DNA from 3 places in the Serratia ficaria genome. Region 1 is predicted to be linked to each of the others. Evidence: predicted binding sites of a transcription regulator. Region 1 holds the regulator's gene; each other region holds the start of a gene.

Region 1 (4,878 bases):
ACCCATAACCATATCTGAATCTGACGCCGGCGCATTTAACACGGAGTGACAACCATCATGTCTGCCAAACATCCCGTTATCGCGGTGACCGGCTCCAGCGGAGCCGGCACCACCACCACCAGCGTGGCGTTCCGCAAGATTTTCCAGCAGCTCAACATTCGCGCCGCGGAGCTCGAAGGCGACAGCTTCCACCGCTATACCCGGCCGGAAATGGACGCGGCGATCCGCAAGGCGCGCGACCTGGGGCGGCATATCAGCTACTTCGGCCCCGAGGCCAACGATTTCGGCCTGCTGCAGCAGAGCTTTATCGAGTACGGCAAAAACGGCACCGGCCGCTCGCGCAAGTACCTGCACACCTATGACGAGGCGGTGCCCTACAATCAGGTGCCCGGCACCTTCACCCCCTGGGAGCCGCTGCCGGCGCCGACCGACGTGCTGTTTTACGAGGGCCTGCACGGCGGCGTGGTCACCGAACACAACGACGTGGCCAACCATGTCGACCTGCTGGTCGGGGTGGTGCCGATAGTCAACCTGGAATGGATCCAGAAGCTGATCCGCGATACCGGCGAGCGCGGCCATTCCCGCGAGGCGGTGATGGACTCTGTCGTGCGTTCGATGGAAGACTACATCAACTACATTACGCCGCAGTTCTCGCGCACCCACATCAACTTCCAGCGCGTGCCGACGGTGGACACCTCCAACCCGTTCGCCGCCAAGGCGATCCCCTCGCTGGATGAAAGCTTCGTGGTGATCCACTTCCGCGGGCTGGATCAGATTGATTTCCCCTACCTGCTGGCGATGCTGCAGGGCTCGTTCATCTCGCACATCAACACGCTGGTGGTGCCGGGCGGCAAAATGGGGCTGGCGATGGAGCTGATTATGGCGCCGCTGGTGCAACGGCTGCTGGAAGGCAAGAAGATCGAATGATAGCGCACGGGCGCAGCGCTGGCCGCGCCCGTTAACCGGTTATTCCGGGCTGCGGATCTCGAAGCTGTGGGTCACGCTGGCGGCCTTGTTCAGCATCAGCGCGACCGAACAATACTTCTCGGCCGACAGGTTGACCGCCCGCTCAACGATCTTGTCGGTCAGATGCTGGCCGGTCACGATGAAATGCAGGTTGATACGGGTAAACAGGCGCGGCGCTTCTTCGCGGCGTTCGGAGGTCAGTTTGACTTCGCAGTCGCGCACGTCGTTGCGGCCTTTTTGCAGGATCGACACCACGTCGATCGCGCTGCAGCCGCCCACCGACATCAGCACCATTTCCATCGGGCTGGGCGCCTTGTCGCCGGCGTTGCCGTCCATCAGCACCTGATGGCCTGACGCCGATTCACCCAGAAACGTTAACCCTTCCACCCACTTGACTCTTGCCTGCATACTGGTCACTCCGGTTGATTTCTTAAAATCAGGGTACGCTTTCGCATAGAAACAGGCAACGGAACCTGATGCTAATCATGCTGAAGCGAGACAACACAAGACACCCGCCTTACTCTGTGCTACAAACAGAGCCGCAATAAATCTTTCCGGGACACTGATTTCAGGGAAACGCCCAGGGAAAGGCTCCTTTACCGGTATGTTAATAGAATGTAGCTTGCAGCTCTCCCGGCAAGTTAATATGCTAGAGCGACAGCGTATATTTATGACACGCCTCAAAACCTGCCGATAGCCCTCGCTCAGACAACGGCTACAGGCACGTTTTACAGGGAACTCTGACCCCTGTGACACAAGGCAGCGATAACAACAGAGGATAACAGCGAATGGTTCTCGGCAAACCGCAAACAGACCCTACTCTCGAATGGTTCCTGTCTCATTGCCATATCCACAAATATCCATCGAAGAGTACGCTGATTCACCAAGGTGAAAAGGCCGAAACGCTTTACTACATCGTGAAAGGCTCCGTAGCGGTGCTGATCAAGGATGAAGAAGGTAAAGAGATGATCCTGTCCTACCTCAACCAGGGGGATTTCATCGGCGAGCTCGGATTGTTTGAAGAAGGTCAGGAGCGCAGCGCCTGGGTTCGGGCGAAGACCGCCTGTGAAGTGGCTGAAATTTCCTATAAGAAATTCCGTCAGCTGATCCAGGTTAACCCAGACATCCTGATGCGCCTGTCCGCCCAGATGGCAAGCCGCCTGCAGGTCACCTCCGAGAAAGTGGGCAACCTCGCCTTCCTGGACGTTACCGGCCGCATCGCGCAAACCCTGCTGAACCTGGCGAAACAGCCTGATGCCATGACCCACCCGGACGGCATGCAGATCAAGATCACCCGTCAAGAAATCGGCCAGATCGTCGGCTGCTCACGCGAAACCGTTGGCCGTATTCTGAAAATGCTGGAAGACCAAAACCTGATCTCCGCCCACGGCAAAACCATTGTCGTCTACGGCACGCGTTAATCACTGAAAAAACGGCGCAGCGATGCGCCGTTTTTTTATCTGCAGCCTGCGATGTGGCGCCGCCTGATCTACCACCCCGAAGTCAACTACGCACTGCGGCAAACGCTGGTGCTGTGCCTGCCGGTACTGCTCGGCCTGCTGATTGGCCAGCTGCAGCTCGGCCTGCTGTTTTCGCTGGTTCCCGCCTGCTGCAACATCGCCGGGCTGGACACGCCCCATAAACGCTTCTTTAAACGTCTGATCGTCGGCGGTTCGCTGTTCGCGCTCAGCAGCCTGCTGTTGCAACAGGCGCTGCTGTGGCAGGTGCCGCTGCCGGCGCTGATGCTCGGCCTGGCGCTGCTGCTCGGCGTCAGCGGGGAAATCAGCCCGCTGCACGCCCGGCTGCTGCCGGCGGCGCTGGTGGCCGCCATTTTTTCCCTCAGCATGGCCGGTACGGTGCCGATCTGGCAGGCGCCGCTGCTGTACGTCATCGGCACCGCCTGGTACGGCCTGTTCACCTGGTTCTGGTTCAAGCTGTGGAAAGAGCAGCCGATGCGCGAGTCTTTGAGCCAGCTGTATCTGGAGCTGGCGGACTACTGCGAGGCCAAATATTCGCTGCTGACCCAGCACACCGATCCGCAAACCGCGCTGCCGCCGCTGCTGGTGCGCCAGCAAAAGGTGATGGATCTGATCGGCCTGCTGTATCAGCAGCTCAACTTCCTGCCGCACGCCAGCAATCTGGAGCAAAAACGCCTGCTGCGCACCTTCCAGGTGGCGCTGGATCTGCAGGAGCACATTACCGTCAGCCTGCATCAGCCGGAAGAGGTGCAAAAACTGGTGGAGCAAAGCCAGGCCGAAGCGATTATCCGCCGCAACGCCCAGGTGATCGCCGGCCGGCTGCGCGTGGTGGCGCACGATATCCTCTATCATCAGCATTCGCAGCGCTTCAATATGACCCATGAACTGGCGGCGTTGGAGAAGGTGGCGGCGCAGCATGCCGACAACCCGGTCGGCCAGTTCTGCTATTACCATTTCAGCCGCATCGCCCGCCTGCTGCGCACCCAGCGCCCGCTGTACCGTCGCGATCTGATGGCCAATCAGAGCCGCCTGCCGTTCTGGCCGGCGCTGGCCAGCTACCTGTCGTTCAGGTCCAACGCCCTGCGCAACGCCGCGCGGCTGGGCGTCACGCTGGCGCTCGGCAGCAGCCTGGGGATGATGTTCAACCTGCCCAAGCCTTACTGGATCCTGTTGACCATCATGCTGGTGAGCCAGAACGGCTACAATGCCACCCGGGTGCGGATCCAGCACCGTGCGCTCGGCACCCTGGCCGGGCTGATGATCGCCGCCGGCCTGCTGCGGCTGCAGCTGCCGGAGGCCGAAACCCTGAGCATCATGTTGGCGATCACGCTGCTGGCCTACCTGGTTTCGCGGAAAAACTACGGGCTGGCGGTCATCGGCTTCACGGTTACCGCGGTGTACACCCTGCAGCTGCTGGCGCTGAACGGCTCCCATTTCCTGGTGCCGCGCCTGGTCGATACGCTGATTGGCTGCGTGCTGGTCTTCGGCGGCACCATCTGGCTGTGGCCGCAGTGGCAAAGCGGCCTGCTGCGCAAAAACGCGCACCAGGCGCTGGAAAACGATCAGCGCGCGCTGCGGCTGATGCTGGAAGAACGGGAGCCGGATCCCGCCGCGCTGGCCTATGCGCGCATGCAGGTCAATCAGGCGCATAATGCGCTGTTCACCTCGCTGAATCAGGCGATGCAGGAACCGGGATTCGCTTCGGATTATCTGGCGGATATGCGGCTGTGGGTCACCCACAGCCAGTTTATCGTCGAGCACCTCAACGCCATGACCATCCTGGCGCGCGAGCACTACATGCTGACGCCAACGCTGGCGGAAGAGTACCTGCAAACCTGTGAAATCGCGCTGCAAAGCTGCCAGCAGCGGCTGGAATACGACGGGCCGAGCAGCAGCAACAGCGGCATCATGCAGCCGCCGGATCTGCATCCCGACATGCCGGTCACCGAGATGGAACGCCACCTGCGGCGCATCCTGTCGCACCTGAGCGTGATGCACACCATTTCGTCGCTGGCCTGGAGCCAGCGCCCGCACCACGGCATCTGGCTGAAACGCAAGCTGCGCGATCAATAAGGGCGCGGCATGGCCGCGCCCCAATCGTCGCACGCCGGGTTCAGGCGTTGATCACGTCCTGCACCGCCTGTTCAAACAGCGCCATGCCCGCCTCGATATCCTGCGGCTCCACCACCAGCGACGGCGCAAAACGGATCACGTTCGGCCCGGCGTTGAGGATCATCAGCCCGCGCGCGGCGGCGGCGGTGAGGAAATCCCGCGCCCGCCCCTGATACTGCGGCGTCAGCTCCGCGCCGATCAGCAGCCCCATGCCGCGAATGTCGGTGAAAATTCGGTATTTTTCGCCAATCTTCCGCAAGGCGTCGACATACAGGCCATGGCGTTGTTCAACGCCGCTCAGCACCTCCGGCGTATTGATCAC
Region 2 (4,878 bases), 2.4 Mb from region 1:
TCACGGCGGCTGTCGATACCGCGAGCGCGGTGTACGGCCCCTCGGTGATTTACATGGCGGCGCAGCTGATCCGCCAATGGTCGGCGCCGGGTGAATTCGTGGTCACCCACACCCCGGCCTACGATGCCTTCTACAAGGCGATCCTCGGCAACCAGCGCCAGCTGCTGTCCTGCCCGCTGCACCAGGACGGCGACGACTGGCGCTGCGATATGGCGCATCTGGAGGCGCTGCTGGCGCGGCCGCAGACCAAAATTCTGTTGCTGTGCAGCCCGCACAACCCGACCGGCAAAGTGTGGCGCCGCGAGGAGCTGCAGCAGATGGCCGAGCTGTGCGAACGCCATGAGGTGCGGGTGATCAGCGACGAGATCCATATGGACATGGTCTGGGGCGAGCATCGCCACACGCCGTGGAGCCAGGTGGCGGCCGCGCCCTGGGCGCTGCTGACCTCCGGTTCCAAAAGCTTCAATATTCCGGCGCTGACCGGCGCCTACGGTTTTATCAGCGACGACGCCAGCCGCGAGGCCTATTTCCAGCAGTTGAAGGCGCGCGACGGGCTGTCTTCGCCGGCGGTGCTGGCGGTGGCGGCGCATGTCGCCGCCTATCGTCACGGCGCCCCCTGGCTGGACGCGCTGCGCGACTATCTGCAGGACAACCTGCGCTACGTCGCTGAGCGGCTGAGCCGGGCCTTCCCGACGCTCGGCTGGCGGCCGCCGCAGGCCACCTACCTGGCCTGGATCGATCTGCGGCCGCTGGCGATTGACGATCGGGCGCTGCAGCAGGTGCTGATCGAGCGCGAAAAGGTGGCCATCATGCCGGGCTTTACCTACGGCGAAGAGGGGCGCGGTTTTTTGCGGCTCAACGTCGGCTGCCCGCGCAGCAAGCTGGAGGCCGGCATGGACAAGCTGATTGCCGGCCTGCAGTTTGTTCGGGATGGCGCCTAAGCCCGCCGTTTTTACCGCACCGCCTGCGGGATCTCCTCCAGGCGGCGATACACCGCCAACCCCCACTCGTCGGCCACCTGCAGGTCCTTGTCCGCGCCGGCGGAAGCGCCCTCGATGCGGTACACCGCCTGGCACTGGGCGATCAGCCGGTGGGCCACCGGATAAAGGTACTCTTGGCAGATAGCGTCGCCATGCTCGGTCGAACCGGCCGCGACCGCCAGCGGCAGCGCCAGCCATTCGCCGATCACCGGCACATGGCCGCGCTGATACACCTGCAGCGCCGCCTGCTCCAGCCGCCGCAGATTGGCGGCGATGCGTTGCGGATCGCCGTCGGTGCCGCTGCGATAAGGGCCGGCGATCAGGATCAGTTGCGCTTTCATGGCGTCTCCTCCAGGGTGCGGTTAAGGGCGACATACTGCAGCAGCATGATGGTCTTGGCGTCGACGATGGTCCCCCGCCGAATCGCCTGCAGCGCTTGCTCCAGCGGCAATTCCAGCACCTCCAGATCTTCCCCCTCGGCCTCCACCCCGCCGCCGCCGTCAATCCGATCGGCGGCCCGGTATTCGCCGAGGAAAAAGTGCAGCTTTTCGGTCACCGAACCGGGGCTCATGTAAGCCTCGAACACCTTCTGCACGTTTTGCACGCGATAGCCGGTTTCCTCTTCCACTTCGGCGCGGATGCGTTCTTCCGGCGAGGCGTTGTCCAGCAGCCCGGCGGCGGCTTCGATCAGCATGCCGTCGTGGCCGTTGACGAACGCCGGGAAGCGGAACTGACGGGTCAGCACCACCGTCTGCGCCTGGCGATTGAACAGCAAAATAGCGGCGCCATCGCCGCGGTCGTAGGTCTCGCGGCTTTGCCGCTGCCAGACCCCGTCGCGCCGCAGATAATCGAAGGTGGTTTTTTTCAGCAGGTACCAGTCGTCGGACAACACCCGGGTTTCGACAATGCGAACCCGATCTTTGGTGGCTATCATTGATGCAACTCCGTCATACAGGAAAGGAAATTGATACTATCGTGCAATTTCGTGTATGATCAAGATATTTCGTGCAAACAAGATTTAAGGACGTCGCATGCTCACCAGCCAGCGCAAAAAAATCATTCTGGAGAAACTCGCTCAGGACGGCCAGGTGCTGGCCAAGCAGCTCAGCGAAATGTTCGGCTTATCGGAAGACACCCTGCGGCGCGATCTGCGCGAGCTGGACGCCGAAGGCCTGTTGCAAAGGGTGCACGGCGGCGCGCTGCCGGTGTCTTCCGCCATCGCCAGCTTCGCCGAACGCAATAAGCTCGAGTCCGGCGCCAAGCGTGCGATAGCCAAGGCCGCCGCGGCGATGATCCTGCCCGGTCAGGTGGTGATTATCGACGGCGGCACCACTTCCGCCGAGTTGGTGAAACAGCTGCCGCCCAATCTGAACGCCACCATCGTCACCCACAGCCCCAGCGTGGCGGTCGGGTTGGTTGAGCATCCCTCGGTGGAGGTGATCCTGATCGGCGGCCGGTTGTACAAACATTCGATCGTCAGCGTCGGCGCCGCCGCGGTGGAGGCGATGTCGCATATCCGCGCGGATATCTACTTTATGGGCGTTACCGGGGTGCATCCCACCGCCGGACTGAGCACCGGCGATCTGGAAGAGGCCTATATCAAACGCGCGTTGGCGGCCCGGGCGGCGGAAACCGTGGTGCTGGCCTCGGCCGCCAAGCTCAACGCCGCCTCGCAGTATGCGATTGGCGATATCAGCCTGGCGCAAACCATCATCGTCGAACGCGCCACCGACGACGCGCTGACGGCGCCGCTGCTGCAGGCCGGCGTTAGCGTGCTGAAAGCCTGATGCGCCGCCTGCCGGGCCGCCCGCGTGCGGGCCGCAGGCGCAATCCGGCGCTGCATAGCGGCTAAGCCGCGATAAAATGCGAGTAATATCACAATTCTTTCACCCGACCGGTCGCCGCCGGATTATTTTTCCCTTCCCGTGCGCCATTCAGCCAATGATTGGCTCAACCCAATGATTTAAATAAAAATTCCGTTTCCATTCATTTACCCGACCGCGGATTAAAATGTGACTGACATCACTTAAATGCGGCTGACGCAGAGGCTGTCAAGCCAGCGCGGAACTATTTTTGTGATTGTTTTGTGATGTCGCCTGCAAATTTTGCCCATGCCAAAAATAACAATGGCGTCAACGGAAATTGCGGGAGAAATCAGAATGAAGCTCGGCATGATAATAAGCGGTGGCGACGTCACCGGCATTAACAACTTTATTTTCCAGCTCGCCAAGCTGACCCAGGCTGAGATGGTTTTATTCGATGGTGGAATATCCGGACTTTTAGCCAATCGGCACCATTCCATTTCGTTTCGCGATCTGGCTGACTTTTCCATTTCGCCGATGCCGGTTATTTCTTCGGGGCGCACCGAGCGAAAATTGCAGGCCGCTGAATATGAAACCATCGCCAAACAGCTTAAAACCTTGCATGTCGACGTGCTTATTATGGCCGGCGGCGACGGCTCGCTGCAGTTCCTGAATACGCTCAGCGAATTCGGCGTCAATTGCTTCGGCGTGGGCATGACCATCGACAACGACGTTTACGGCAGTTGCTACACCATCGGCTTTTCCACCGCCTGCGAGCAGATCGTCAAAGAGGTCTCCAGGCTGCGGAACACCGGGCGCGCCCTGCCGGGCCGGGTGTTTATGGTCGAGCTGCTGGGCGGCTACTGCGGTGAGCTGACGCTGCAGTCGGCCATCAAATCCAACGCCGACTTCGCGCTGATCCCCGAATGCCAACAGCCGCTGCAGGCGCTGGCGGACAAGGTGAAGCGCCGGCTGGAACAGCAAAACAGCGTCGTCATCCTCTGTTCCGAGGGCTACACCAAAGAATACTCGCCCGGCTTTCAGGGCGCTATCGACACCATGATAGCCAGGCTGGAACCGAAGATCGGCGTGCGCATCCGCAAAACCATCGTCGGCTACGGCCTGCGTAACGGCGATCCCACTGGAGAAGAAATTTATCAGGGCACAATCATGGCCAGCGAAGTCGTGCGCTGCATTAATTCCGGAATGAAGAACAAGGCGGTGATTATCAACGCCAGCAATCAACCTATTCCGATCGATTTAATCAGCATGCAAAAACGCCTGGTTAATACCGAAGGACACCATTACAAACTCGCCAGGCAATTAAATATAATCTGAGGAGATGTCCCATGCTTAAAATATTGTGTGTTTGCGGCTGCGGCTTAGGCTCCAGCTTCGCTATCGAAATGAGCGCAAAAGCGGTGCTGAAAAAGCTTGAGATAGATGCCGATATCGATCACACCACGATCTCGGAGGCCGGCGCCTTTAAGTCAGATATTATTCTCACCCAAAAAACCTTCGCGGATATTTTAAACGCCGACGCCAGCGAGGAAGAAAAGAAACGCGTCATTATTCTGAACCGGCTGACGGACAAAACGGAAATAGAACAAAAGATCGTGGCATTTCTAAAAGAACGGGACAGCAAGGAAACGCCTAATGAATAGCCTGATTGATTTTATCGTCCGCGATCTGCTCGGCCAGGCGTCGATCCTGATCGCTTTCATCGCCATGCTGGGGCTGCTGCTGCAGAAAAAATCCCCCGGCAAAGTGGCCGAAGGCACCTTCAAAACGCTGCTCGGCTTTCTGATCATGATGGCCGGCATCAATATCATCGTCAGCGCGCTGAGCTATCTGAACAGCATTTTCACCCAGGGTTTCGGCATGACCGGCTACATCACCGACGTCGCCGCCATCGCCGGCCTGGCCAACCGCGAGCTGGGCTCCGAGGTCGCTCTCACGCTGATGACCATCTTCGCGGTCAATATCATCGTCGCTCGTCTGACGCCGTTCAAATACATCTTCCTGACCGGCCAGGCGCTGCTGTGGATGGCTACCATCGGCGCGGTGATCGGCTATAAAGCCGGGCTGACCGGCAT
Region 3 (4,878 bases), 1.5 Mb from region 1:
CTCCGTATCCGAGTCGTAGGCGATTAACGGTCCGCCGGATGGGCAAAATCATTCAGGGTGTCGCGAAGTTCTTCCAGTTTGGCATCCGATAACCGGCAGGCTGATTTGATGTTATCGGTGATGCGCCAGAGTGCATCCTGCAGCGCTCTGCCTTCGTCCGTCAGGGTAATCAGCACCCGTCTTTCATCAGTGCGGTCACGCGTGCGGCGGACCCGCCCAGCGGCCTCGAGACGCTTGAGCACCGGGGTGATGGTGCCGGTGTCCATGCCGAGCTTGCCGCCGAGATCGCCGACGGTGCGGGGCGTTTCATTAAATAACTCCAGCATCACCAGGTACTGAGGGAAGGTGAGGCCCAGAGGCGCCAGAAAAGGTTTATGCAACCGGTTCATCCGGCTGGCCGCACCATAGAGCGCAAACGAAAGTTGTGTTCCGATTTCTCGGCGGGTCTGCGTTTTCATATCCGCTCCATTACCTTGTTGTTGATTGTCTAGTGCACTAGATAAAATACTAAGCCATTTTTTCCGCCATGAAAAGGCCGCGCACGGGTTAATTTGTGCGGCATAACATTTTCATACTCAGCTAAACCGGGGCGGAGTTGAAATTTCGCCAACTGACCCTATCTACAATCTGCTGCCCCGTTGCCGGCCTCGTAATGTTCGAAGCGGTTGAACATCGGCAGGGGCAGCGTCTTTCCCGCTGCGCATCACGCTCTAGCCGTTCAGCCAAGGCTGCTCACTGACATATTGCAAGAACAGCATCATGCTGATGCATACCAGTACCCCTATCACTATGATTATCGCCAGCCGCATAAATCCTCCCTCTTAATCATGGCCATGCGGGTCCCATCAGGTCAGGACATAGTAAGAAAAGACGATTCAATCATAAACCGATAATTCACCATAACGGCCGGGCGTGAAGGGGAAAGCGCGTCACTGCCGTTCCGTCGGCCTTCTCCCTGACAACTGACTTTCAGTTATCTCCGCCCGCTGATAAAGTGGGGCGGATACCGAAGAGCGATCGGGAGAGGCTTCAGCGTGACCGGACGAGTTGACTACCAGATTGAAAAGTATTGCTTTGCCGAAGCGACGGAAAGCCCCCGCCTGACCCGACAATGGGCCGATGTGATTGCCGAATGTCGGGAAAATAAGGCCGGAGCGGAGGAGCGCCTGCGTATCGCATTGCTGAACGTGGATTACGTTACGAGCTTTGAGCTTCCCTTCAGATTATTGCTCACCCGCGCCCCGCAATTGATAGCCGGCGTGCGCGATGAACTGCCGCTCAGCCAAAAAAACGTGCTGTTCAACGGTAAGCGTTTCGGCTGTATCTACAGCCTGAAGAGCGATCTGGCCGGAATACCGGACGAATTTCAGTACCGTCTGACGACCCGTATCCAGCGGGTCGACGCGGCGGGGATCACCGCGGCCCCTTACCGGCAAATCGCGCAAGAGGCGAAAGCGCCGCGGGAGCGCCTTAAATTGGCTCTGGAAAGCGGGCTGCCGGTCACGGCGCTGGACGGCCTCTTCTGGCTCGGCATACAGCGGATCGCGGCGGAGGTGCGGCGGCTGAGAGAGGGCGGTATGAAGATAGCCACCTCGGTGGCTGAGGTCTCCGATACCCTGACGGGAACGGCGCGGCCGGTGCCCGTTTACCGGCACGACACGCGTTAACGCTAATATCCGGGGGGCTTGACGCCCCCTGATACTCGACGCGCGTTCGTTGTATTCCGTATGCCGGCACTTGTCGGGCGGGCCTGTTTGCTCCCTGTCCATAATTAACTACCGCGCGCAGCTGACACATGCGGATTTATAACCGCGTCGCCATAGCAGTTCTTCCGCTCTTTTCCTGGCCTGGCCGCTAGCCTGCCGTTGAAATTGTGACCCAGCTCACGAGGTTTCCGCTATTTTATCTTTAATGCATGAGAACCCTCTCAAATCGATTTTTATTCATTGGAAACCGGTTTCCATTTTGTTTCCAATGAGGATCGGGAAGACCACGAATCGTCACTGGGGTAATCATAATGAAGAAAATCATGCTTTGTTGTTCTGCGGGGATGTCGACCAGTCTGTTAGTCAATAAAATGAATGCTGAAGCCGCCGGCCGCCAACTGGCGGTAGAGATCGCGGCGTTCAGCGCCAGCGAGTTCGATCAGCAGTTCCCGAACTATCACGTGGTGCTGCTTGGCCCGCAGATCAAGTACATGCTGCCGGCGCTGTCAGCCCGCGCAGCGGAGAAGGGCGTGCCGGTCGCGGCCATCGACATGATGGATTATGGCATGCAGCGCGGCGACAAGGTGCTGGACTTCGCGCTGGCGTTGATCGCACGGCAGGGAGCGCGCGCATGAGTTCCCTTTATCAGGCGATGGTCAGGATCATTGAACAGCGGGTCACGCCGTTGGCCGGCAGCGTCGGTCAGCAACGGCATGTGATAGCCATTCGCGACGGCTTCGTATCGGCGCTGCCGTTCATGATTATCGGTTCGTTCATGCTGGTGTTTATTTTCCCGCCGTTCGCCGCCGACAGCAGTTGGGGGATTGCGCGCGGCTGGCTGAACTTTTCTCTCAAATACCGTGAACAGCTGATGTTGCCGTTTCACCTCAGCATGGGGGTGATGACCTTCTTTATTTCGGTCGGCATCGGCGCCAGCCTCGGGCGGCATTACAAGCTTGATCCGATCATGACCGGTCTGCTGGCGTTTATGGCCTTCCTGCTGGTGGCTGCGCCGTACCGTGACGGCGTGATCGATACGCAATATTTCTCCGGCCAGGGGATTTTTACCGCCATCATTACCGCGCTGTATGCCGGTGAGCTATACGCCTGGCTCAAACGTCGCAACGTCACTATCCGGCTGCCGAAAGAGGTGCCGACCGGGGTGGCGCGTTCGTTCGAGATCCTGATCCCGGTGGTGGTGATCGTGGCGACGCTGCACCCGCTTAACCTGCTGGTGCAGAGCTATACCGGCATGATCATTCCGCAGGCCATCATGCACCTGCTGGAGCCGCTGGTTTCGGCGTCGGACTCGCTGCCGGCGATCTTGATTTCGGTGTTTATCTGCCAGATCCTGTGGTTCGCCGGCATTCACGGCGCGCTGATCGTAACCGGCATAATGAATCCATTCTGGATGACCAATCTGGCGCTGAACCAAACAGCACTCGCCGCGGGCGCGCCGTTGCCGCATATCTACCTGCAAGGATTCTGGGATCACTATCTGCTGATCGGCGGCGTCGGTTCAACTCTGCCGCTGGCGTTTTTGCTGCTGCGCAGCCGGGCCGTCCACCTGCGCGCCATCGGCAAGATGGGCGTGGTGCCGAGCATGTTCAATATCAATGAACCGATTCTGTTTGGCGCGCCGATCATCATGAACCCGGTATTTTTCCTGCCGTTCATTCTGGTGCCGATGATCAACGCCACCTTCGCTTATATCGCCACCAAACTGGGCTGGATCGCGCAGGTGGTATCGCTAACGCCGTGGACCACGCCGGCGCCGATCGGTGCCTCCTGGGCCGCCAACTGGGCCCTCAGTCCGTTGTTCATGTGCCTGTTCTGCATGCTGTTGTCGGCACTGATGTATTACCCGTTCCTGAAAGCCTACGAACGCACCCTGCTCAAGCAAGAGCAGGAAAACAATCAACCGCAAAGCGACGTCGCCGCCGCCGCCAATTCCTGAACAAGGAGCAATAATGAAATATTCGTTCCCGCAAGATTTTTGGTGGGGCAGCGCCAGCTCGGCGCCGCAGACCGAAGGGGAAAGCCTGAACTTCGGTAAAAGCGCCACCGTTTGGGATGAGTGGTTTGCACAGCAGCCGGGGCGCTTTCACCAGCAGGTCGGGCCGCAGGATACCTCCGGCTTTTACCGGCACTGGCGCGAAGATATCGCCCTGTTGAAACAGCTGAATCACAACACCTTTCGCACCTCGATTTCCTGGGCGCGGCTGATGCCGATGGGGCGCGGCGGCGTCAACCAGCAAGCGGTGGCGTTTTATAATCAGACGATCGATGAAATGCTGGCGCAGGGCATTACGCCGTTTATCAACCTGTTCCATTTTGACATGCCGATGGCGATGCAGCGGCTTGGCGGCTGGGAAAGTCGCGAGGTGGTTGATGCCTATGCTGAATTCGCCGATAACTGCTTCCGGTTGTTCGGTGACCGGGTGAAGCACTGGTTTACCTTCAATGAGCCGATCGTGCCGGTGGAAGGCGGCTATCTGTACAATTTCCATTATCCGAACGTGGTGGATTTCAAACGCGCCGCCACCGTGGCGTATCACACCATGCTGGCGCACGCTCAGGCGGTGAAAAAGTACCGCGCTCGGCAACAGGGCGGGGAAATCGGCATCATTCTCAACCTGACGCCGTCATACCCGCGCTCCGACAACCCTGCGGACGTCAAGGCGGCCGAGGTCGCCGACCTGATGTTCAACCGCAGTTTCCTCGACCCGGCGTTGCGCGGCGCGTATCCGCAGGAACTGGTGGCATTGTTGCAACAGCACGGCCAATTGCCGAGCTGCCGGCCGGGGGATGCGCAGTTGCTGCGGCAGGGCGTGGTGGATCTGCTGGGCGTCAATTATTATCAGCCGCGCCGCATACAGTGTCGCGACAGCCTGGTAAACCCCGACAGTCCCTTTATGCCGGAATGGTTCTTCAGCAGCTATGAAATGCCGGGCCGTAAAATGAACCCGTACCGCGGCTGGGAAATTTACGAAAAAGGCGTTTACGATATTCTGTCCAACCTGCGCGAAAATTATGGCAACCCGCGCTGTTTTATTTCAGAAAACGGCATGGGCGTGGAAGATGAGCTGCGATTTGAACGGGGTGGGCAGATCCAGGATGACTATCGCATTGCCTTTGTGCGCGACCATCTGCGCTGGGTACATCGCGGCAT

The links. The regulator CRP, encoded in region 1, controls carbon source genes, mostly activating them, when cyclic AMP is high. The targets are predictions, from matches to a motif close to ATGTGANNNNNNTCACAT.
Region 2: a site for CRP is predicted at 2,991-3,008, ahead of CKW09_RS11615 (6-phosphofructokinase). Genes of this name have one in related genera too.
Region 3: a site for CRP is predicted at 1,916-1,933, ahead of CKW09_RS16100 (PTS sugar transporter subunit IIB). Genes of this name have one in related genera too.

The regions. Positions count from the first base shown of each region.
Region 1 is NZ_LT906479.1:4,839,241-4,844,118, forward strand. It holds gene CKW09_RS22720 (phosphoribulokinase) at 58-927, shown strand; gene CKW09_RS22725 (OsmC family protein) at 967-1,374, opposite strand; gene crp (cAMP-activated global transcriptional regulator CRP) at 1,755-2,387, shown strand; gene CKW09_RS22735 (YccS/YhfK family putative transporter) at 2,439-4,517, shown strand; gene argD (bifunctional acetylornithine/succinyldiaminopimelate transaminase) at 4,558-4,878, opposite strand, start outside.
Region 2 is NZ_LT906479.1:2,444,651-2,449,528, reverse strand. It holds gene CKW09_RS11635 (MalY/PatB family protein) at 1-941, shown strand, start outside; gene CKW09_RS11630 (NUDIX hydrolase) at 953-1,321, opposite strand; gene CKW09_RS11625 (NUDIX domain-containing protein) at 1,318-1,914, opposite strand; gene CKW09_RS11620 (DeoR/GlpR family DNA-binding transcription regulator) at 2,012-2,767, shown strand; gene CKW09_RS11615 (6-phosphofructokinase) at 3,140-4,120, shown strand; gene CKW09_RS11610 (PTS sugar transporter subunit IIB) at 4,132-4,446, shown strand; gene CKW09_RS11605 (PTS sugar transporter subunit IIC) at 4,439-4,878, shown strand, end outside.
Region 3 is NZ_LT906479.1:3,386,293-3,391,170, reverse strand. It holds gene CKW09_RS16110 (MarR family winged helix-turn-helix transcriptional regulator) at 24-458, opposite strand; gene CKW09_RS16105 (ECs1377 family protein) at 1,035-1,667, shown strand; gene CKW09_RS16100 (PTS sugar transporter subunit IIB) at 2,018-2,341, shown strand; gene CKW09_RS16095 (PTS sugar transporter subunit IIC) at 2,338-3,663, shown strand; gene CKW09_RS16090 (glycoside hydrolase family 1 protein) at 3,677-4,878, shown strand, end outside.